Regions from separate parts of the Rhizobium sp. 05L429 genome, predicted to be linked through region 3. Evidence: predicted binding sites of a transcription regulator. Region 3 holds the regulator's gene; each other region holds the start of a gene.

Region 1 (3,690 bases), on a different contig from region 3:
CAGCCGTTTCTGTCTTTAATATCCATACAAAACATTTTGTTCATGTTTTGTTTTTGACTATAATGTCAATCCGGTTATGCTCCTCCTTGTCGAAACAAGGAGGCGGGCGATGTAGTCCGTAGTTCAAATGCCTCATTTTCCACTCGATCCGAATAGCGCAGGCCCGCAGAAGAAATCCGATCTTGTCGGAGAATTTCACGACAGGATTTTCTTCGCGCTTCGTCCAACCATCGAAGCGGCATCCGAGGCGCTGGACATCGCGCAAATGTATCGCAATAGACATTCTCTGACCGGCCCCTCGCGGCCCAACGCAGTGCTTCATGTCACGCTGAACGGCATTGGCGCCTACCGTCGGCTCCCGGATGATATCGTGTTCGGCGCTGAACAAGTCGCCGCGACAGTGCGTGCCCAGCCGTTCGAAATTGTTCTCGACGAGGCCATGAGCTTCAAGCATCCTGGCCAAGCGCAGGCTTTCGTCATCTGTGGCAGGCAAGAAAACGAAGGCCTGCTGGATCTTCGCAACCAAATTCAAGAAGGTCTCTACGAGGCCGGGCTACCCTATAATGTTGGCGGACATCTGACGCCGCACATGACGATGGTCTATGATCGCAAGACCGTGCTGCCTGAAAAGCTTGACCGACCTGTGCGCTGGACCGTCCAGGAGTTCCTGCTGATTCACAGTATCTACGGGAAGAGCGAGCATCACGTCATCAACCGGTGGCCTCTCATCGGCTGAGCTGCGCTTGCACCGCGGGTGGGGATTCGCCTAAAACTCCCCACTCAATATGCACATGCGGAGCAAGACAGTGGACGTTTCAGAGATCATCATCCCCGGCGATACGCCCGGCATCGAATGGCGGTTGCCGGTCATGCGCTTCAGGGGAAGCGATCCGGCGGCGCCGAAGGTCTATATCCAGGCCGCGTTGCATTCCAATGAACTGCCGGGAACGGCGCTTGCGCATTTTCTCTGCCTTCAACTCGGGCAAGCAGAAAGCGAAGGACGTATCGCCGGCGATATCACGCTCGTGCCGCAGGCAAATCCGATCGGGGCGGCGCAATCGCATTTCGGCGAGTTGCAGGGCCGCTTCGATTTGGGATCGCGGACCAATTTCAATCGGGATTTTCCGCTGATCTCGGTTCGCGACCGGGAGGAGTTGCTTGACGGTCTCGATGATTATCCGGCTACAGATCGATTGAAGCGAAAGCTGATTGACATGGCACTCGGGGCCGATCTGGTGCTCGATCTGCATTGCGATGATGAATCGCTGCAATATGCCTATATCGATGAGGCCTTCTGGCCGGAGGCAGCGGACCTTGCCAATGCGCTCGACATGGAAGCAGTGCTGCTTTCTGATGGCGAAAGCTCCGCCTTTGAAGAAGCGGTCGGTTTTGCCTGGAAATATGAGGTGCCAGGCGAGCGCAAGACAAAGCTTCCGGGCAAGCTTTCGGTGACGGTGGAGCTGCGCGGCCGGCYCGACGTCTATCCCGATATGGCCGCAAAAGACGCCGAAGGCCTGCTGCAATTCCTGATCGGGCGTGGTGTCGTCAACGGCCGGGCAGGCGGTGACAAGACCTTCTTCGGACCGGCCGTGCCGCTCGACAATGTCGAGATCGTGCGCGCGCCGCAGGGTGGCACAGTGTTGTTCCATCGCAATATCGGCGAACGTGTTTCTGAAGGAGAGCTTCTGGCGACGATCATCACCCGACCCGGCTTTGCCGAAGGCGATATCCACATCCTGGCGCCGCAGGGCGGGCTGCTGCTGACCCGCACGTCCGATCGGCTGGTGCGCCGGCGAGGCGACATAGTGAAGATCGCGGCCGACCGGCCGAGCAAGGCGACGCGGAGGGCCGGCGCGCTGGAAGACTGAACCGGCGTTCTTTTCCACACGCGAATGTAAGGCTCCGCGCAACTGTCACACAGGCTTCAAGATAATCCGCCAAGCCGTTGCAGACATGTTGCGAAGGAGCTTTCATGCCGCAATACGACGTTGCGATCGTCGGCGCAGGAATTATCGGGCTGGCGCATGCGCTGGCGGCGGCAAAGCGCGGCAAACGCGTTGTGGTTATAGACCGCGACGCACAGGCAAACGGCGCCTCGGTGCGCAATTTCGGATTTGTGACGGTGACCGGCCAGCAGGCTGGCGACTGCTGGGGCAAGGCACGGAAGGCCCGTGATATCTGGGCCGAAGTGGTGGACGAGGCCGGCATCGATGTCCTGCAGCGCGGGCTTTTGCTGGCAGCGAGGCTCGACGAATCCGAAGGCGTGATCGATGCCTTTCTGCGGACCGAAATGGGAGAAGGCTGCGAAAGACTGACGGTCGACGAAGCACGGCGGCTCGTGCCGGCGCTGCGGCCGGAGGCAGCGCCGTTTACACTCTACAGCCCGCATGAGCTGCGCGTGGAGTCCCGAACTGCCATTCCCCTGCTCGCGCGGTATCTTGAAGTCAAATACGGCATCGAGTTCCGCCGCTCCACGGCGGTGAGTGCCGTCGAACCGCCGCGAGTCGAAACGACTGCAGGGGTGATCGAGGCGGAAACAGTGGTCGTCTGCCCGGGCGATGATTTCAAGAGCCTGTTTGCCGACCGGATCGCTGCTTTCAACGTAACGCGCTGCAAACTGCAGATGATGCGCGTCGTTCCGGCGCAACGGGTTTCGCTCGGCACAGCCGTCATGTCCGATCTCGGGCTTGGACGCTATCTCGGCTATGCCGAGTTACCGGAGGCGACTGTGCTCAAGGCGAGGCTCGACCGGGAATTCAAGCCCGAGCGCGAAAACGGCATCCATCTGATCGTCACGCAGTCGGAGGACGGCTCGCTCGTCGTCGGCGACAGCCATCATTATTCCGAAACGCCCGATCCCTTTGGGCTGGAGCGGGTCGACAGGCTGATCCTCGACGAGTTGGACACCGTGCTCAACCTGCCGGGACGCTTCATCACCGAGCGTTGGATCGGCACCTATGCCTCCGCCCCGGACCGCTGGCGGTTCACCGACAAGCCTTCCGACGCGTTGCGCATCGTCGTGGTCACGGCGGGCTGCGGTGCATCCACTGCTTTCGGCATCGGCGAGGAAACCATCGAAGATCTTTACGGGAGCGCAGCATGACGCAATTCAAGGCAGTGGTCTTCGACTGGGCCGGCACGGTCATCGATTTTGGCTCCTTCGCGCCGATGGGCGCCTTTGTGGAAACCTTCGGCAAGTTCGGCATCGAAGTGACGATCGCCGATGCCCGCAAACCGATGGGGCTTCCAAAGCGCGCGCATATTGCGGCAATGCTGGCCGAGCCGCATATTGCCGCCCGCTGGCAGGCTGCATGCGGTACCTCCCCTGACGAATCGGCAATCGATAAGGTCTACGAACTCTTCGTGCCGCTCAACGAGGCGGTCGTGAGCAATTACTGCGCACTGGTACCGGGCGCGCTGAGGACGATCGAGTACTTGCGTGAGCGGCAGATGAAGATCGGCTCGACCACCGGCTATACGCGCTCGATCATGGAGCGCGTGCTGCCGCTTGCCGCCGAACAGGGCTATGCGCCCGACAACCTGATCTGCGCCGATGACCTGCCGCTCGGCCGGCCGACGCCGATCGGCATGTACAAATGCTTCGTCGATCTGATGGTCTATCCGGCCTCTGCCGTCCTGAAGGTCGACGATACGGAACCGGGTATTGCCGAAGGTGCTGCCGCCGGCTGC
Region 2 (5,089 bases), on a different contig from region 3:
GACGGCCGAAATGCCGGGCATGTATTCCTCGGGCGATTATGATCTCGCCGGCTTTGCAGTGGGTGCGGCCGAACGCGGCAAGCTGTTGCCGTCGGGCGATATCGACGAGGGCGACGTCATTCTTGGCCTTTCCTCATCCGGCGTCCACTCCAACGGCTTCTCGCTGGTGCGCAAGATCGTTTCGCTTTCCGGCCTCGGCTGGGATGCACCGGCACCGTTTGCCGAAGGCAAGAAGCTCGGCGAAGCACTGCTGACGCCGACCCGCATCTATGTGAAGCCGCTTCTGAAGGCGATCCGTGAGACGGGCGCGCTGAAGGCGCTGGCGCATATCACCGGCGGCGGCTTCCCGGAGAATATTCCGCGCGTGCTGCCGAAGCATCTTGCAGCCGAAATCGATCTCTCGGCCGTCAAGGCGCCCGCCGTCTTCTCATGGCTTGCCAAGACCGGTGGCGTCGAGGCCACGGAAATGCTGCGAACTTTCAACTGTGGCATCGGTATGATCGTCGTCGTTGCCGAAGAGAATATTGCCGCCGTTTCCAAGGCGCTTGAAGCCGAAGGCGAGACGGTCGTCACGCTCGGCCGCATGGTCGCCCGGGCCGAGGGCGCAGCCGGCACGATCTACAAGGGCACGCTCGCCCTATGAGTTCGCCGCGCAAACGCACTGTCGTCTTCATTTCCGGCAGCGGCTCCAACATGATGGCGCTGGTGCAGGCGGCAAAATCGGCCGATTATCCGGCCGAGATCGTTGGCGTGATCTCCGATAAGGCAGATGCGGGCGGGCTTGCCAAGGCGGCCGCCGAGGGTATTCCCACCTTCGCCTTCGTGCGCAAGGACTATGCGAGCAAGGACGAACACGAGGCGGCGATCCTTGCCGCGCTCGACGCGCTTTCGCCCGACATCATCTGCCTTGCCGGTTATATGCGGCTGCTTACTGGCGCCTTCATCCAGCGTCATGAAGGCCGGATCATCAATATCCACCCTTCCCTGCTGCCGCTTTTTCCGGGACTGCATACGCATCAGCGGGCGATCGACGCCGGCATGCGGATCGCCGGCTGCACCGTGCATTTCGTCACCGAAGGCATGGATGAAGGCCCTGTCATCGGCCAGGCGGCCGTACCGATACTGACAGGCGATACCGCCGATGCGCTGGCCGGACGCGTGCTGACCATCGAGCACCAGCTTTATCCGCAGGCGCTCAAGCTCTTTGCCGAAGGCAAAGTGAAGATGGAAGGCGGCAAAGCAATCGGGGCGACAGCTTCCGCCGCCGCCCCCAAATCCCAGCTCATTTCGCTGATCGCCGACTGACGCTTCAACTTCAGGCCGCGAGGGCCTGAAGCGGATGCAGGGTGCCGTCGCTGTAGACGAACTGGCCGCCGCGGAACGTGGCGCGGATGCGATGCACGTCGCCCGGCTCGATCACAACCATATCGGCGCGCTGGCCGATGGCGATCTCGCCGCGATCCATCAGGCCGGCGGAACGCGCCGCGTTTGATGTCGCCATCGCGACCGCGGCCGGAAGACCGCCCTCGACGGTTTCTGCCAGCTTGAAGATGCCGGGCACGAAAGCCGCTGGATGATAGTCGGCGGCAATCACGGTCAACAGACCGGCCTTTGCGGCATCGAGCGCGCTCAGATTGCCGGACATGGACTTGCCGCGCAGTGCGTTCGGCGCACCCATCAGCGTCCAGAGACCACGGCGGCGGGCTTCCTCGGCCGCCGGCAGCGTTACCGGGAATTCGCTGATCGTGACGCCGAGATCGAACATTTCGATGACCTTCTCGACGCTGTCATCGTCGTGCGAGGCGAGCGAGAGGCCATGCTTCTTCGCAAGCGCGACGATGTCCTTCAGCTTGGCGTCGATCTCGGGATTGTCACGCATGGCGATGCGCTTGGCGACAACTTCGGCGGCCATTTCCTCGGATATGGCGCGGCGCTCGGAAATGCTCTGGATATAGCTCTTGATGTCATTGTACTGGCCCTGCCCCGGCGTGTGGTCGGTCAGCGAGACCATGTCGATATGGCCGGCTTCCAGCAGGCGCTCCAGAGTCGGCGCCGCACCGATATTGGTAATCTCGTAGCGGGCATGGACGCGGTGATCGATCAGCAGATTGTCGCGTAGCGTGTTGATGCCTTCGATGACGGCCGATGTCGTCTCCAGCGAGCGGACGTGGCCGTAGACGCTTTCCGTCGCAAAGGAGACGGCGGCGAAGGCCGTGGTCACGCCGGCAGCCGCGAGCTTCTTGTCCAGTTCGTGGATGCCGAAATCGATCGGCATATGGGCGTTCGGGCGCGGCGCAATCTCGCGCTCGATCATGTCGCCGTGCAGATCGACGAAACCCGGCATCAGCAGACGTCCGCCGCCGTCGATCACGGCATCGGTGACCGGCTCTGGCCGGATCTCGACGATCACACCGTCTTCGATCCGCACAGAACCTTCGCTCACAACCTCGCTGGGCAAAACGAGGGTGAAATTACCGAGCCACATGGGCTTTCTCCTGACCGCATCCGATGATTGTTAAAGGGCAGCGCTTAGTCCCGCATCATGACAATTGCATGAAGAATTCCCAGAAACTCAGCCAAGGCGAATGGACGGGCAGACATCGCGTTGCACGCCGAGCGATCAGCCGGAAAGCAGGCCCTTGTTCGACAGAATCCACTGCAGCAGCATGATCGTCTTGAGATCGATGATCTCGCCCTTTTCGATCATCGCGACAGCCTCCGGCAGCGGTATTTCCAACACCTCGATATCCTCGTGCTCCTCCGCCAAACCGCCGCCGTCGGATGTGCGGTCGGCGGTATCGATTGCCGCTGCAAAGAAATGCACGACCTCGGTGATGGAGCCTGGAGCCGTGTAAGATTTGAACAGGAAGCGGACGTCACGAATCGTATAGCCGGTCTCTTCCATCGCCTCGCGGCGGATGGCGGCTTCGGGTTCGTCTCCGTCGAGCAGGCCGGCCGGGACTTCGATCATCCACGCTGGGTCGCCATTCACGTGGGCCGGCAGGCGAAACTGCTTCACCAGAACGACGATATCGCGCTTGGGATCGTAGAGCAGGATGCAGGCGGCCGGCGTGCGGTGATAGACCTCACGCGGAAGGCGATGGGTCTCACCCTTCCGGTCGGTATAGTCGAGCTGATAGCCGACCAGCTTCGTCCAGCCGTCGGACAGGATTTCCTTGCCGACGATTTCCACTTTTGCCTTAGATTGCGTCATATGACGTCCTTGCGAAGCCAGACCTTGTTGTCGTGGACGGCAGCGCCGCCATAGGGCGCCACGGGATCGGCGCCGGTGAGAACGTTGATGCCTTCGCCATCGACATGCGCCTTGTTGGGCCAGAGACCCTCGGCAATCAGGACGCCAGGTTTAACCTCTGTTGTCACGCGGGCATGAATGCGCAGGTCGCCGCGCACATTGCCGATATGGACGAGATCGCCATTGTCGATGCCATTGGCTTCGGCATCGGCGGGATTGATCATCACTTCCGGGCGACCTTCCTTCTGGCGCGACGTCTTGGTTTCCGAAAAGCTTGAATTCAGGAAGTTGCGCGCCGGCGAAGTCGCCAGGCGGAAAGGATGCTCGGGATCGGCGAGCTCGATGACGTCGACCTGATCCGGGAACGGCGGGAGCTCTGCATAGGGGCCGAGCGTACCGACGGAAGCCGGCGGCTTGTTCGGGGCGGGACCGTTCACCCAGTCCGGCCGGAAATGAAACTTGCCGTCGGGATGAGCGAAACCATCAAGATAGTGTGCTTCCTCGAAGGCCGGCTGGCGGTCGAACCATTTATGTTCGAGGAAATGGTCGTAGTCCGGCAGGTTGCTCGCGGCCAGGACGCGGTCGACCATCTCGCGCGCCGTGAAGCCGAAGCCGGGGCGATCGGCGACACCGAGGCGTTTTGCCAGTTCCTCGATGACGAAGAGGTTGGTGCGCACGGTCGGTGGCGGTTCGACGAGTTTGGGGCCGAGCAGGATGTGGTTCTGGCCGCCGGCGCGGTAGATGTCGTCATGCTCGACGAACATGGTGGCGGGAATGACGATATCGGCCATTTCGGCCGTCTCGGTCATGAACTGCTCGTGGACGGCGACGAAGAGGTCGTCGCGCGCAAAACCGCGCTTTACCAGCCGCTGTTCCGGGGCGATATTCACGGGATTGGTGTTCTGGATCAGCATGGCCGTCACCGGTCCGCGATGGCGGAGTGCGACGGCATCGCCGGTCAGCGCACGGCCGATCTGCGACTGGTCGATCATGCGGATATCGGCATCCTTCATCGACTTGCCGGTCAGCTCCGCATTGTTCATGCGGAAGATATCGCTGTTGGAATGGAAGGCGCCGCCGCCCTCATATTGCCAGGAGCCGAGCACTGTGGCGACGGAGGCAGCCGCATGCATGGCGACCGCGCCATTGCGCTGGCGGGTGAATCCGTAGCCGAGACGGAAAAACGTCTTCTTGGTCGTGCCGACGAGCTTGGCGAAGACTTCGATTTCATCGACCGAAAGACCTGTTATCGCGGCCGCCCATTCCGGCGTCTTTGTTTGCAGATGCGCTTCGAGGCCGGCGGGATCGTCGGCATATTTCGCCATGTAATCGCGGTCGGCATAACCGTCGCGGAAGGCAATGTGCATGACGGCGCAGGCAAGTGCTGCATCGGTACCGGGCTTGACGATCAGGGCCATGTCGGCCTGTTTCATCGTCGGATTGTCGTAGATGTCGATGACGACGATCTTCGCGCCGCGTTCCTTGCGCGATTTGATTGCGTGGGTCATCACATTGACCTGCGTGGCGACCGCATTGGTGCCCCAGATGACCACGCAGTCGGTGCGCGCCATCTCGCGAGGGTCGGGCCCACGCAACATGCCGGTCGCCATGGTGAAGCCGGTCCAGGCGGGGTTGGTGCAGATCGAGGAGAAGAAGCCGGAATAGCGCTTGGCGTGGCGCAGGCGCTCGATCGAGTCGCGCTGCACCCAGCCCATGGTGCCGGCATAGAAATAGGGCCAGATGGCTTCGCTGCCGTCCTTCGCCTCGGACTTCACGAAGGCTTCGGCAATCTCGTCCAGCGCGTCGTCCCAGGAGATCTGCTGCCACTGCCCTGCC
Region 3 (3,317 bases):
AACTGCTGGAACGGCAGCCGCGCGGCGTGACGCTCACCGCCGCCGGTAAAGTGTTTCTTGATCACGCGCGGCTGGCGTTGTTGCAAGTCGAGGCGGCTGCGGAAGGGGCCCGGCGGGCAGAGCAGCCGCAAAAGCAGTCGTTCACTATCGGTTTTCTCGCAGGGCAAGAGGTCGTGTGGCTACCCCATGCACTGCGCATTATTCGTGAGGAAGCGCCGGAGGTTGAAATCATATTGTCCAGTCAGTCTTCCCCGGACCTTGCTCTGGCACTGATGCGAGGCAAGCTGGACGTCGCTTTCCTTCGCCCCGAGACGCAGAGTGTTGGTGTGTCGTTCAAGTTTTTAGCCAAGGAGCCACTGATCGCCGTGCTGCCGGCTGACCATCGCTTGACGTCGCAGAAAAAGATCCGGCCACAGGATCTTGCCCGCGAAACTTACGTCAGTTCGGCTAGAATTTCTCCGGTCTTGCAATCCGTGATCCAGGAGTACGCGTCGAACGTTGGGATCACACTCAAGGCAGAGTACGAAGGTGAAGGCCTACCATCAGCAATGTCGCTCGTCGTGTCTACAGGTGGAATAACGCTTATTCCGCTTTATGCGCAAAATATGCTGACGCCAAATGTCGTTGCCAGAGCACTTGAGGGTGTGCCTCCGACAATTGATCTCACCTTAGGATACAACGATTCAAATTCCTCACCTTTGCTCCGCCGATTTTTGTCTCGTTCTGATGAACTAGTCGCCAACGTACAAAATCAGAGCATCATCCGCTATGCTGAAGTTCCATAGCAGAGCTCACGCTCATCTTGGTGACGGCTTCGATTGGCTAGCGCCAGCAAGCCGACAGTCCCCTTCCGGCCCCAAATCAGTCGATGCTCAAGGCTCAGAGAATGTTCGCAATCGGCGCATAGCAGATGTCCCCGTCATCGCTTGAGCCCTCGCGATGCAAGGGGCATGTCGGTCAAGGCGTCAGCAAGCCAACGTCTACTCTTAAAAAGCCCACCCGAACAAACAAACGGGCCGCCCGGTTACCCAGACGACCCGTTCGTGACCTCCGATCACTCGGATCAGGCTTCCATGGAATATCCCGCGCCGCGGACGGTGCGGATGACATCCTGCATGTTGGAGAAATTCAGCGCCTTGCGCAGGCGGCCGACATGGACGTCGACGGTGCGTTCATCCACGTAGATATCGTGACCCCAGACGCCATCGAGAAGCTGCGAGCGGGAGAAGACCCTGCCCGGCGACGACATCAGGAATTCCAAGAGGCGGAATTCGGTCGGGCCGAGGCGGACTTCGCGGCTCTTGCGATGGACGCGATGGGTTTCGCGATCGAGCTCGATATCACCACACTTCAAAACGGTGGAGAGAACCTCCGGACGGGCGCGTCGCAGCATCGCCTTGACGCGGGCAACGAGTTCCGGCGTGGAGAAGGGCTTGACGACATAGTCATCCGCGCCGGTCGAGAGACCGCGAACGCGCTCGCTCTCTTCGCCGCGTGCCGTCAGCATGATGATCGGCAGACGCTCGGTTTCCGGCCGCATGCGCAGCCGGCGGCAGAGCTCGATGCCGGAAACGCCCGGCAGCATCCAGTCAAGGATGAGCAGGTCCGGGGTGCGCTCCTGAAGCCGGATTTCGGCCTCGTCGCCACGGAGGATCGTATCCACCTCGAAACCTTCAGCCTCGAGATTGTAGCGGAGAAGCACGCTGAGTGCCTCTTCATCTTCAACAACTGCAACTCTTGGGATCATGCGTGTCAGTCTCCTAATGCATGATCCTTAAACCGGGGGTGATTTAAGCAAGGGACCATGCAGGAACTCGGAATTGGCTGCGACCCTTGCGCGCCCCAGCGCGGGGCGCGCACGCAATCGGCAGGTCCAGATTACTCCGTCACCGCACCAACGGTATTGGAGCTGTCGTCCTTCGGACGCTCGCCCTCCGGCTGGGCGCCGGTTGCCATGTAGTAGATCGTCTCGGCGATGTTGGTTGCATGGTCGCCGATGCGCTCGATGTTCTTGGCGCAGAAGAGAAGATGCGTGCAGCTCGTGATGTTGCGCGGATCTTCCATCATGTAGGTCAGGAGTTCGCGGAACAGCGAAGTGTACATCGCGTCGATCTCGTCGTCGCGTTCGCGGATCGCATTCGCCTTGTCAGCTGAACGATTGGTGTAGACGTCGAGCACTTCCTTGAGCTGGACGAGCGCCAGTTCGGAGAGATGCTCGAGGCCGCGGGCGAGCTTGCGCGGAACGCCGGTGCTCTGCACCGCGATGACGCGCTTTGCCGTGTTCTTGCCGAGATCGCCGACGCGCTCGAGGTCGGCGGCGATGCGGATCGAACCCATGATCTCGCGAAGGTCGGAGGCCATCGGCTGGCGACGGGCGATCGTGACGATCGCCTTGTCGTTGATCTCGCGCTCGGCGTGATCGAGGATCACATCGTCGGAAATGACCTTCTGAGCAAGCGCGGTATCGCCGTTGACGAGCGCGCGGACAGCGTCGCCGCCCATCTGTTCGGCAAGACCACCCATCTCGGAAATGCGCCGGGACAGGAATTTCAGATCGTCATCGTAAGCAGAGAAAATATGTGTTGATGCCATGGGGCTTTGTCCTCGAAAATCGGGAAGGCTTCACATCGCCAAAATCAGCCGAAGCGACCCATGATGTAGTCCTGGGTACGCGGATCGTCCGGGTTGGTGAACATCTTGTCGGTATCGTTCTCCTCGACCAGGTTGCCGAGGTGGAACATAGCCGTGCGCTGCGATACGCGAGCGGCCTGCTGCATGGAATGCGTCACGATGACGATCGTGTAGTTTTCACGCAGCTCGTGGATCAGCTCTTCGACCTTGGCAGTTGCGATCGGGTCGAGCGCCGAGCAGGGCTCGTCCATCAGGATGACTTCCGGGCTGACGGCAACGGCGCGTGCGATGCACAGACGCTGCTGCTGACCGCCGGAAAGGCCGGTGCCGGATTCATGCACGCGATCCTTGACCTCATTCCAGAGGCCGGCGCGCTGCAGGCTCGTCTCGACAATCTGGTCGAGGTCGGCCTTGGACTTGGCAAGGCCATGGATGCGCGGACCGTAAGAAACGTTTTCATAGATCGTCTTCGGGAACGGGTTCGGCTTCTGGAAGACCATGCCGACGCGGGCGCGAAGTTCGACGACGTCGATGTCGGGATCGTAGATGTCGTCGCTATCGAGCGTGATCTTGCCGGTGACGCGGCAGCCGTCGATCGTGTCGTTCATGCGGTTCAGCGACCGCAGGAAGGTGGACTTGCCGCAGCCCGAGGGGCCGATCAGGGCGGTCACGGTGTTTTCGCGGAC
Region 4 (5,089 bases), on a different contig from region 3:
ATCCGACGCTTTATCCCGGCGCGCTGCTGCTTGCAGCCCTCTTCGGCATGCTGACGACGCTCGCCTTCGCCATCCTGCCGCTTGGCCATGCGCGCGAAGTTCCTGCCACCGCCCTCTTCCGCGAGCAGGGTTTTGAAGCCCGCCGCCTGCCCTCCTGGCCCTATGTGCTGCTTGCCGCGCTCTTCATGGCCTCATTGGCCGGCCTTGCCATCTTTACCGCCTATGACCGCTTCATCGCCGTGGTCTTCGTCGGTGCCATCATCTTCGCCTTCGTCATTTTGCGCCTTGTCGCCGCGCTGATTGCCTGGCTGGCGCGCAGGAGCCCGCGCGTCAGCTCGCCGGCGCTCAGGCTGGCGATCGGCAATATCCACCGCCCCGGCGCTTTGACACCGTCAGTCGTACTCTCGCTCGGCCTCGGCCTTGCATTGCTCGTGACCCTCACGCTGATCGATGGAAACCTGCGCCAGCAATTGACCGGCCGCATGAACGAGGGCGCCCCGAACTTCTTCTTCGTCGATATCCAGAGTGCCGAGGTCGATGCCTTCCGCAACCTGATCCACACCCAGTCGCCGAACGGCAAACTGGTGGAAGTGCCGATGCTGCGCGGCCGCATCATCGCCTTTAATGGCCAGGATGTGACCAAGATGAACGTGCCGGCGGCGGGCCGCTGGGTGCTGAATGGCGACCGTGGCATTACCTACGAGGAAAGCCTGCCGGAGAATTCCGCCCTGACTGAAGGCCAGTGGTGGGGCAAGGATTATAGCGGCGAGCCGCTTGTCTCTTTCTCGGCGGAGGAAGCGCGTGAGCTCGGCCTGAAGATCGGCGATACCGTCACCGTCAACGTGCTCGGCCGCAACATCACCGCCAAGATTGCCAATCTGCGGCGGGTCGAGTGGGAATCGCTGTCGATCAATTTCGTCATGGTGTTCTCGCCGAACACCTTCCGTGGCGCTCCGCATGCATGGTTGGCGACACTGACGGATCCCGCATCCACGGAGACGGAAGACGCCGCAATCCTGAAATCCGTGACCAACACCTATCCGACGATCACGAGTGTCCGCGTCAAGGACGCGATCGATATCGTCAACCAGTTGGTCGGCGAGCTTGCGACCGCGATCCGCGCAGCCGCCTCCGTTGCCCTCATCGCCTCCATCCTCGTGCTGGCAGGAGCGCTGGCCGCCGGCAACCGGGCGCGCACCCATGATGCCGTTGTACTGAAAACCCTCGGCGCGACCCGGACCATGCTGATCCGCGCTTTCAGCTACGAATACCTGATCCTTGGTGTTGCCACCGCCATCTTCGCGCTCCTTGCCGGCGGCGTGGCCGCCTGGTTCATCGTCAGCCGCATCATGCGCCTGCCCTCCACTTTCATGCCTGACGTCGCAGGTGTGACCCTGGTCACCGCCCTCGTGCTGACCGTCGGCATCGGCCTGATCGGCACCTGGCGCATCCTCGGCCAGAAAGCGGCACCCGTTTTGCGCGAGCTGTGACGGGTGAGACGCTCATATCCCTTCACCTTACGGCGATTTAACCGAACGGCTGATTGCAAAGGCCTTGTTTGAAAAGGGCAAAAGCCTCATATTGTCAGCAGGCATGCTGGAGCTCCGCAGCGGCGCCCGGGTCGTGAACCCGACACCGTATTTCCATCGGAGCTTGTAAGAGGAAACTATGGCTGATCTCCGTAACTATCAAAGCCGCGCACAAACCGGCGAAGTGATTGATCAAGGCCTCCGCGCTTATATGCTCAAGGTCTACAACCTGATGGCGCTGGGTCTGGCGATCACTGGTTTGGCCGCCTATTTCGCATTCACCTTCGCTGTGCAGGACGGCCAGCTCACGCAGTTCGGCAACCTGCTGTTCCAGTCGCCCCTGCGCTGGGTCATCATTCTTGCGCCTCTTGCGGCAGTCTTCTTCCTGAGCTTCCGCATTAACCGCATGAGCGTCGCTGCCGCGCAGACGACCTTCTGGGTCTATGCAGCGCTGGTCGGTCTCTCGCTGTCGTCGATCTTCCTGATCTACACGCAGTCGAGCATCACGCAGACCTTTTTCGTGACTGCCGCTTCCTTTGGCGCGCTGTCGCTCTTCGGCTACACGACCAAGCGTGACCTGTCGGCAATGGGCTCGTTCCTGATCATGGGCCTCTTCGGCCTGATCATCGCTTCGCTGGTCAACATCTTCCTGGCTTCGTCTGCCCTGCAGTTCGCAATCTCCGCGATCGGCGTGCTGATTTTCGCAGGCCTCACCGCCTACGATACGCAACGCATCAAGGAAATGTACTTTGAAGCAGACGGTTCTGATGTCGCCGGCCGCAAGGCCATCATGGGTGCGCTGACGCTCTACCTCGACTTCATCAACCTCTTCATGTTCCTGCTGCAGTTCATGGGTAACCGGAAATAAGCAGGGTCGGAATGAAAACGAAAAGGCGGCCTCGGCCGCCTTTTTTGTTGCGAGCAGTTCGCTGGAGTGCTTCAACGGGGCCAGTCCTCCAACAGTGCCGATCGATCCGAAATGCCCCCTATCCTGCGCGACGCCATTCCCTCCGATCTTCCCGCCATTACCGAGATCTACCGCGAATCGGTGCTGAACAGCACCTCGAGCTACGAGATCACGCCGCCGACCGAAGCGGAAATGACGGCTCGCTTCTCCATCATCCGCGAGCAGGGCTACCCCTACATCGCTGCAACGGGCGAGGACGGAACCCTGCTTGGCTACGCCTATGCCTCCGCTTTCCGCACCCGCCCGGCCTATCGCTGGCTGGTCGAGGATTCGATCTATCTAGGCACGGAGGCGCGCGGAAAGGGTATCGGCAAACTGCTCCTTAGAGAGCTGATTTCCCGCTGCACGGCATCGGGTTTTCGGCAGATGACCGCGGTCATTGGCGGCGCGAGCCCTGCGTCGATCGCGCTTCACCGTTCGCTCGGTTTCGAAGAGCTCGGGCTGATGAAAGGCGCCGGCTACAAGCACGGCCGCTGGCTGGATACGATGCTGATGCAGCGAATACTCGGCGAAGGAACGGAAACGCATCCCGACCCCGCTGCCTATCCGGGCAACCTATTCAAGGGGTGATATCGCCTATTTGTCGACGAGCTTCAGCGACTTGTCGAAGACCTTCAGCACCAGTCCGAGCTCGTGGCCGCGCTTCAGGATCATTCCGTTGATGTTGACGACCGAATAGGCGCCCTGCTTGGCCGCGAGTTTCGGGTTTTTCTCGATGCGAAAAAGCGGCATTTCGCCCGAACGCTTGAAGACGGAGAAAACTGCCTTCTCCCTGGTGTGGTCGATGGCATAGTCTTTCCACTCGCCCTCACCCACCATGCGACCATAGATCCATAGAATCTGGTCGAGCTCCCGCCGGTGAAATGTCACCGGCATTGGGTCCTTGTTTTGTCTGTATTCCTTGAGATCAACGACGGTTGAAGAGCTATTGTCGACGGAGCGGCTTTCGCCGTGTCGCAAATCCGGCGTATCTGTCATCAGACTCCCAAGACCTCCACGTGTGACAGGAGAGTGACAGTTTGCCCGAGCCGCGGCAAATTGCAAGGGCACGGACTATCACACTGGGGACGAAACCTGCTTTCTCCGCAGCGCCGCATTTCAGTCAAAACAGCGCCTCATTTCCAAGAGAACTATAGGTTCCAGTTTGGCGCCAGCGCGCCAAAGGGCCCGGCGGAGCGTATCGACCTTAACCCCAGCCCCGAATACGCTTGGCCGGGCCGCCTGACATTCATCCGCAAGCGGATGAAATTCCTAGATATTTTTTCCCGCCATGACGACGGCCGCACCGAGGATTGCGCCCGGATCGCCGTTAGCTGTCACGGATTGCAAGAGAATCGCCGAGCCTTCCAGATCCGGTTTTTCCATGACGCTCGCCGGCAGGGTGAGCGTCATGGCCTTGCCGTCCCACATGCCGACAGTCTCCACATCGGTCACGCTGTGAAGGTAGGAAATCTTCTGGCCGCTGTTTTCGCCCTTCTCGACGTCGATCGTTTTTTCCTTGTCGAAATAAACGATCACAACATTGGCCTTGCCCTGGCCGGCACCGAGTTTGATCTCCAGCTCGTCGCCGCGCATGCGAGCATTAACAGGCACGGTCAGACCTTTGCCCTCATCCGCATAGCCGTTGACCTTGCCGTTGATGCCGGCAAGGTCCGCACCTGCGAGATGGTCACGGCCATTGACGATCGCCTGCGGCGTATAGATGTTGCTGCGGCCCATCATGCGGGCATAGCCGTACTGCCGCTCCGTATTTTCCTTTGAGCTCAGCGTGTCGGCCCAGCCGAGATAATTCCAGTAATCGACGTGATAGGCGAGTGCGATGACATTGCCCTGGCTGACGAGCTTGCGGAACGCAGCGTCTGCCGGCGGACAGGAGGCGCAGCCCTGCGCCGTGAATAGCTCAACGACGCCTTTCGGCGCGCCGTCTTCAGCCAGGAGCGGACCTGCAAACGCAAGCCCGGCGATCAGCGGGATCATAAAACGCGGGGACATTCACCAGCACCTCTTTTTCAGCGCCGACAGCGGTCTTCAACCGCCGGCTCTGAGATATGAACGTACGAATAATCCTTCCGGGTCCAAACGGAAAGTCACGAACGGGTGAGACGGAGGCCCAGGCGGATTGCGGCCGAAACACATCACCGTGAGCAGTGAAACAGCTCCGTTTTCCGCAAAGAAAAACCGCCGGAAATCGCTTTCCGGCGGTGATTATCAGGCAAGTATCTTAACAATCAGGCTGCGAGATCGCGCAGAACCGTCTGCAGGATGCCGCCATTGTTGAGGTAGACGACCTCGTCCAGCGTGTCGACGCGCGACAGCAGCGGAACGTCCTTCACCGTGCCATCGGCATAAGTGATCTTGGCGATCTTCTTTTCGCGCGGCTTGATGTTCTCGAGGCCTTCGATGGTGACGATTTCGTCACCCTTCAGGTCGAGGCTCTGCCACGTCGTGCCTTCTTCGAAGACGAAGGGGATAATGCCCATGCCGACCAGGTTCGAGCGGTGGATGCGCTCGAAGCTCTGAGCGATGACGGCCTTGACGCCAAGCAGGTTCGTGCCCTTTGCAGCCCAGTCGCGCGAAGAGCCGTTGCCGTATT

The links. The regulator PhoB, encoded in region 3, activates phosphate uptake and scavenging genes when phosphate is short. The targets are predictions, from matches to a motif close to TGTCATNNANCTGTCAT.
Region 1: a site for PhoB is predicted at 1,912-1,928, ahead of AC1DNW_RS10725 (TIGR03364 family FAD-dependent oxidoreductase). Genes of this name have one in related genera too.
Region 2: a site for PhoB is predicted at 2,543-2,559, ahead of AC1DNW_RS02430 (alpha-D-ribose 1-methylphosphonate 5-triphosphate diphosphatase). Genes of this name have one in related genera too.
Region 4: a site for PhoB is predicted at 3,497-3,513, ahead of AC1DNW_RS07160 (DUF2794 domain-containing protein). Genes of this name have one in related genera too.

What each region holds. Positions count from the first base shown of each region.
Region 1 covers NZ_JBFTNV010000008.1:109,201-112,890, forward strand. The annotation lists gene AC1DNW_RS10715 (2'-5' RNA ligase family protein) at 128-736, shown strand; gene AC1DNW_RS10720 (M14 family metallopeptidase) at 807-1,868, shown strand; gene AC1DNW_RS10725 (TIGR03364 family FAD-dependent oxidoreductase) at 1,973-3,103, shown strand; gene phnX (phosphonoacetaldehyde hydrolase) at 3,100-3,690, shown strand, end outside.
Region 2 covers NZ_JBFTNV010000002.1:149,105-154,193, forward strand. The annotation lists gene purM (phosphoribosylformylglycinamidine cyclo-ligase) at 1-643, shown strand, start outside; gene purN (phosphoribosylglycinamide formyltransferase) at 640-1,305, shown strand; gene AC1DNW_RS02430 (alpha-D-ribose 1-methylphosphonate 5-triphosphate diphosphatase) at 1,316-2,485, opposite strand; gene AC1DNW_RS02435 (NUDIX domain-containing protein) at 2,621-3,214, opposite strand; gene AC1DNW_RS02440 (molybdopterin oxidoreductase family protein) at 3,211-5,089, opposite strand, start outside.
Region 3 covers NZ_JBFTNV010000021.1:10,151-13,467, reverse strand. The annotation lists gene AC1DNW_RS21225 (LysR family transcriptional regulator) at 1-785, shown strand, start outside; gene phoB (phosphate regulon transcriptional regulator PhoB) at 1,064-1,747, opposite strand; gene phoU (phosphate signaling complex protein PhoU) at 1,879-2,592, opposite strand; gene pstB (phosphate ABC transporter ATP-binding protein PstB) at 2,637-3,317, opposite strand, start outside.
Region 4 covers NZ_JBFTNV010000005.1:187,154-192,242, forward strand. The annotation lists gene AC1DNW_RS07145 (ABC transporter permease) at 1-1,490, shown strand, start outside; gene AC1DNW_RS07150 (Bax inhibitor-1/YccA family protein) at 1,669-2,397, shown strand; gene AC1DNW_RS07155 (GNAT family N-acetyltransferase) at 2,509-3,066, shown strand; gene AC1DNW_RS07160 (DUF2794 domain-containing protein) at 3,073-3,474, opposite strand; gene AC1DNW_RS07165 (DUF1223 domain-containing protein) at 3,748-4,488, opposite strand; gene acnA (aconitate hydratase AcnA) at 4,725-5,089, opposite strand, start outside.